DNA from 2 places in the Neobacillus sp. SRL179 genome. Region 1 is predicted to be linked to the other one. Evidence: riboswitches for the same ligand, from Rfam matches in the RefSeq annotation. Region 1 holds a riboswitch; the other holds the start of a gene.

The links. Region 1 has a riboswitch for S-adenosylmethionine ahead of AC4E8C_RS05620 (homoserine dehydrogenase). Riboswitches for the same ligand answer to the same signal wherever they lie in the genome.
Region 2: it holds a riboswitch for S-adenosylmethionine, as region 1 does, so the genes downstream of both, AC4E8C_RS18980 (methionine biosynthesis PLP-dependent protein) here and AC4E8C_RS05620 (homoserine dehydrogenase) in region 1, are expected to answer to the same signal.

Annotation. Positions count from the first base shown of each region.
Region 1 is NZ_OZ481792.1:1,158,476-1,161,667, reverse strand. It holds gene AC4E8C_RS05625 (YfhD family protein) at 1-13, shown strand, start outside; gene AC4E8C_RS05620 (homoserine dehydrogenase) at 493-1,722, opposite strand; SAM riboswitch class I at 1,811-1,923, opposite strand; gene argH (argininosuccinate lyase) at 2,011-3,192, opposite strand, start outside.
Region 2 is NZ_OZ481792.1:3,814,857-3,818,048, forward strand. It holds gene AC4E8C_RS18975 (lactonase family protein) at 1-776, shown strand, start outside; SAM riboswitch class I at 881-991, shown strand; gene AC4E8C_RS18980 (methionine biosynthesis PLP-dependent protein) at 1,132-2,244, shown strand; gene metC (cystathionine beta-lyase) at 2,244-3,192, shown strand, end outside.

The sequences.
Region 1 (3,192 bases):
CCGTAAGAAATAAGAAAAGCGAAAGCGCCCTGGTCAGCGGCGTATGGCCTGGAGCGCTCCAACTGAGATAAAGGAAACACGAAGAGCCGGAGGCGATTCGATGTTGACTTATCGTAGGGCGGAGAGCGAAGGACACTAGCCGCTAGGGCGTTGGAGCTAGACAATTCTCAAAGTAAAAACTATAAATTTTTTATTTTTCTAAAAAAAAGAAGCAGGGCGCCCTGCTTCTTAACTATGTCTGGGGGAAAGAATTGTTACTGAGTTCTATTAGAGAGGTTGCCGCTCAGAAAAGCGGTTAGAACTCAAATGGATCCGTTAATAACAAGAATGGTCATAACTTCACTAACTTCTTTCCACCCCCAATATACACTCTAAGGAATAGGGTGGCAACGGCTTTCACAGTTTTTTAACATAATAACAGTAGAAAATTGAATAAAATGTGAATGGAATAACAATATCCTTAAATTGACTGTTCCACGTATTACTTTCGCATTAAAAAACTATTTCGGCACGATTATTTATTTTTTCATATTCCCCAATAATTTGATAATAAACTAGACCTTCTTCCAGCTTTGAAAGACACTCGATCTCATTCCTTGCAGCCTTAATTATCCATGTTCCTTCTTCTACTTGTTCAACCACCGTAATCGAAAGGTTTGTCACTTGGTTAGTTAACCCGTGTACTAACCATTGTTCTTCAATTTGATTCTCTATCTGATCTGTGATAGATTCTTTTGTTTGAAGAAAACTTCGTTGGGCAGGGCGATTTTGACATACATATACTAAATCCTCGATAACAGCACTTGCTGTAGGGTACATTCCTGCCCCGGGACCTTGAAGGGTAATGGTACCAACAATATCCGACTGAACATTTATCGCGTTTTGTACGCCTTCTACATGATAGAAAGGATGCTCTTTTCCAACCAGAACCGGTTTAACCGATGTGAGTAATTGGTCATTCTCCCTGCTGATACTCGCAATATGCTTAAACCTTAGACCAAGCAGTTCCGCTGTTTCAATCAGCTGGCTTGTTATGGAGGTAATCCCTTCAAAATCAACCTCCTGCCACTTGGGCTCTTCTCCAAAGGCTAGTCTACTTAGGATCATAGCCTTATAAAAAGCATCGTAACCCTCTACATCATTCTTTGGATTAGCCTCAGCATACCCATTCTCCTGGGCATGTTTTAAAGCTTGTGCAAATGACTGCTTCTCTTCTCGCATCTCGGTCAAGATAAAATTTGATGTTCCATTTAAGATACCCTGAACCTGCTGAACACGGTTGATATTTAATAATTGCCGAAGTGTCTGAATGACAGGAATTCCCCCGGCTACAGTTGCTTCAAACCCAACTGAAACATGATGTTGTTCCGCTAACTCAAGTAGTTCGTTACCATAATGGGCAAACATCTCTTTATTAGCTGTAATGATGTGACTTCCTCGTTCAATCGCTTTTTTCAAATATAAAAAAGGTGGCTCCTTTTCAACAATTGCCTCGATGACGATATCGAGTTGAGGCAAGTTTAAAATATCAGCAAAGTCCGTTGTAATCAAAACATCCTCACGAATGTTTCTTTCCTTCTGCTCATTTCTGATTAGGACAGCTGCAACCTCAACTTTTTTTCCCAATACAGCTGTTAATTCTTCAGCATGAGATAGTATCGTCCGATAGACACCTTCACCAACCGTACCAAAACCAAGGATTGCCACTTTTATTGCTGACATGTTAATCCACCCTTCATTTAACTAAACACTTAATATGTATTTTTTATAAGAGAAAAGCCCTCTTCATAAGAAGAGGGCTAGACTCCTCCTCTTATCTATCAGGTTATAGGATAACCTGCAGGAATTAGCACCTTTTCAAGGAATACCTTGAAGGTTGCCGGGCTTCATCGGGCCTAGTCCCTCCGCCGCTCTGGATAAGAGTTTATTTATTTTTCACAAAATTCTCAAGTTATAAAGAGTATTCTAGTTTAATTAATTATAATTGTCAATAATATTGAAAAAAATGTTTTATTCAAGCAGCTTGCTCTCTGCTAATTTTATTTGTTTCTCCACTTGTTCTGGTGCTGTTCCACCAAAGCTGTTCCGAACAGCCACAACATGTTCTGGTGCTAATACCTCATAGATGTCTTCTTCAAACAATGTGCTGAATTCCTGATATTCTTCAAAGCTCAAATCGAGCAAAAATTTGTTCGACTGAATGGCATATAGAACGATTTTCCCAATCACCTCATGTGCCTCACGGAACGGTAATCCCTTCCTAACTAAGTAATCTGCAATATCAGTGGCATTAGAAAAATCATTGTTGATGGCTTTGCGCATAATATCTTTTTTTACTGTCATAGTTTCAATCATAGGTGCTAACAGTTTTAAAGAACCTTCCAGTGTTTCGACTGTATCAAACATGCCTTCTTTATCTTCTTGCAGATCCTTGTTATAAGCTAAGGGCAAACCTTTTAGCACAGTCAATAATCCAAGTAAATTCCCGTATGTTCTCCCTGTTTTCCCTCGTAATAATTCAGGTACGTCTGGGTTTTTCTTTTGTGGCATGATACTTGAACCTGTACAGAAACTATCATCAAGTTCAACAAACTGAAATTCCTGGCTTGACCAAATAACTAATTCCTCGGAAATTCTGGAAATATGAGTCATAATAATCGAGCCTATTGATAGGAATTCGAGGATAAAATCTCGATCACTGACCGCATCCATGCTGTTTGGGTAAATTGTTTCAAAGCCTAGCAGCTCCGCTACACGTTGACGATTTATTGGAAATGTCGTTCCTGCCAATGCACCTGAACCAAGTGGAAGCCAATTGACCCGCTTCAATGAATCAATTAATCTTTCTTTATCTCGTTCAAACATCCAAAAATAGGCCATTACATGATGGGCAAAAGAGACGGGCTGCGCTCTCTGTAGATGGGTATATCCAGGAATTAATGTCTGAACATTCTCTTTCGCTTGTGCAAGTAAGGCTTGTTGGACATCTTCAATCAATTTAATCAGTTCTGTCGTTTTCGTACGTAAATAAAGATGCATATCGGTTGCCACTTGATCATTACGACTTCTGCCTGTATGCAGCTTTCCACCTACCGGTCCGATTTTTTCAATTAAGAGCTTTTCAATGTTCATATGAATGTCTTCATCTTCAATTAAAAAGTCAACCTGGTTATCATCCACCATTTTTTTAAT
Region 2 (3,192 bases), 2.4 Mb from region 1:
GTTATGTTAGTGTGGACAGCAACAATCGGTTTGTGTTTGGGGCCAACTACCATAAAGGTCTTGTGCAATCCCATCTTATTAACCAAGAGGACGGCTCAGTCTTACCTTATGCCTCCATCAGGGAGCATGAAGGATCCGGCCCAGACCCAAGGCAGGAAAAGCCTCACACTCATTATTCTGATCTGACACCTGATGAAAAGTATCTTGCCGTGTGTGAATTAGGAATTGATGCTCTAATTACCTATTCAGTGGAAGAGGATGGTACTCTTACTAAGGTAAATCTTTTACCATTGAAAGCGGGAAGCGGCCCAAGACATCTTGTCTTCCATCCAAATGGCAAAATCGCTTATATCATGACAGAGTTCAGCTCTGAAGTAATTGTTTTATCTTACCATCCGGAAAATGGCCATTTTACAGAAATTCAATATATCTCTACATTGCCTGACGATTTTAAAGAAAATAATCAAGGCAGTGCGATTCATATTTCTTCTGATGGAAGATTTGTTTATGCTGGCAATCGCGGTCACAACAGCATCGCTCTCTTCAGCGTAAATCAAGACTCAGGTGAGTTAACCTTTATTGATCATACTTCCACAGAAGGTGATTGGCCACGTGATTTTTCACTTGACCCAACTGAAAAATTTGTAGTTGCTTCCAATCAAGAATCGAGCAATCTTGTTTTATATGCGCGGGATGAAAACACAGGGAAACTCACTTTAATTCAATCAGATATTGTTGTTCCCTACCCTGTTTGTGTTAAATTCTTACATGTCTAAGAATCGAAGAAAGTTCTCCTTTTATAAAAATTGAATCAGTCGTAAAAACAGATTGACACAATAGCTAATTTGTAGTAAATTTTATAAATAATCTAAATATTGATTTCTTATCAAGAGAGGTTGAGGGAATGGCCCTGAGACGCCTCAGCAACCTTCAATGTTTCTTTTCATTGAAAAGGTGCTAAGTCCTGCAAATTTCGTTTGCAAGATAAGAAGAATGATACTTTGTCGTGTTAACAAAAAGTCTTCTTCTTATAGAAGACTTTTTTTCTTTATATGAAAGCTTTAGTACCCTACAGCACTAAAGTTAGACAACAATACAGTCCCATACTTAATTGAACAAGGAGTGTCCGTCATGTACAAAATTGATACGAAATTAGCACAAATAGGAAACCGTAGTGAAACAGCTACAGGCGCGGTTAATCCGCCTGTTTATTTTTCAACAGCCTACAGGCATGCAGGAATTGGGCAATCAACAGGTTTTGATTATAGTCGAACAGGGAACCCCACTCGACAGCTCCTTGAAAAAACGATTGCTGATTTAGAGGGTGCAGATCAAGGTTTTGCTTGTAGCTCAGGGATGGCAGCCATCCAGCTTATTCTTGCATTATTTGAATCTGGAGACGAATGGATTGTAAGTGATGATTTATACGGTGGTACATACCGTCTCTTAGAAAAAGGCTATAAAAAATGGGGCTTGAAAACTCAATATGTCAATACCTGTTGTCCAGAAGAAATTGAAAAGAAAATAACGCCAGATACTAAGGCTATTTTCTTAGAGACACCAACCAATCCGTTGATGCAGGAATCAGATATTGCAGCGGTTTCTGAGATTGCTAAAAAACATAGCCTATTGTTAATAGTAGATAACACATTTTATACACCACTACTACAAAAGCCAATTGCACTTGGGGCGGATATTGTCATTCATAGCGGAACGAAATATTTAGGAGGTCATAATGATGTCCTCGCTGGACTTGTGGCTGCAACAGGAAAGGAACTTTGTGAAGCATTGGCCTTCCATCATAACGGTGCCGGTGCAGTTCTAAGTCCTTTTGATTCTTGGTTATTAATGCGCGGGATGAAAACTTTGTCGCTTCGAATGGAAAGACATGAAAAAAATGCAAAGGATATTGTCGAATTCCTTACTCAACATGACGCCGTTGCAGATGTGCTTTACCCAGGAAAAGGCGGAATGGTTTCCTTTAGGGTTCAAGACGAAACATGGGTAAATCCATTCTTACAAGGTTTACAGCTGATTTGTTTTGCAGAAAGTTTAGGCGGAACAGAAAGCTTTATTACCTATCCGGCTACTCAGACACATGCAGATATTCCTGAAGAAATTCGTACTCAAGCAGGCGTTGATAACCGTTTATTGCGATTCTCCGTGGGAATTGAAGATGCACAAGATATTATTGAAGATTTACAACAGGCTTTTGCCAGAATTAAAGAAGGAGTGATTGCATAATGGCATACGAAAAATATAGTTTTGAAACCAGGCTTCTTCATAATAAGCACAAGATTGATCCTATTACTGGGGCTGTTAGTGTACCAATTCAGCATGCATCTACATTTCATCAAGCTGATTTCGATCAGTTCGGAAAGTATGATTATGGCCGTAGTTTAAATCCAACCCGGGAAGCACTTGAAGATGTGATTGCAGAGCTTGAGGGTGGAATTAAAGGGTTTGCCTTTGCATCAGGGATGGCAGCCATTTCCACAGCCTTCCTGCTTCTATCCTCTGGTGACCATATTGTGATTACCGAGGATGTGTATGGCGGTACATTCCGAATGGTCACTCAAGTTCTTTCGAGACTTGGGATTGAACATACCTTTGTCGATATGACCAATTTAGAGGAAGTAAAAGCAGCGATTCAGCCAAATACTAAAGCATTTTATGTGGAAACACCGTCAAATCCTTTAATGAAAGTAACAGATATTAGAGCGATTAGCGAAATTGCGATAGAGATCGGTGCATTAACATTTGTTGATAATACATTCCTTACTCCCTACCACCAAAAGCCGTTGGCACTGGGGGCAGATGTTGTCCTTCATAGCGCAACAAAATTTTTGGCTGGCCATAGTGATGTCGTAGCCGGACTTGCCGTTGTTAAAGATGAAGAGTTGGCTAAACGATTAGGATTCCTACAAAATAGCTTTGGAGCTATCTTGGGTGTTCAAGATGCCTGGCTTGTATTAAGGGGAATCAAGACGCTGAGTGTTCGCCTGGAGCAATCACAAAAATCAGCGATAAAAATAGCAGAATTTTTAGATGCACATCCCCTTGTAGAAAAGGTTCATTACCCAGGGCTGGAAAGCCACCCGCAATATCAAATTCAGAAAGAACAAGCAGATGGTCCGGGAGCTGTTTTATCCTTTGAATTAGCTACCGAAGATGCCCTTCGCACCTTTATAG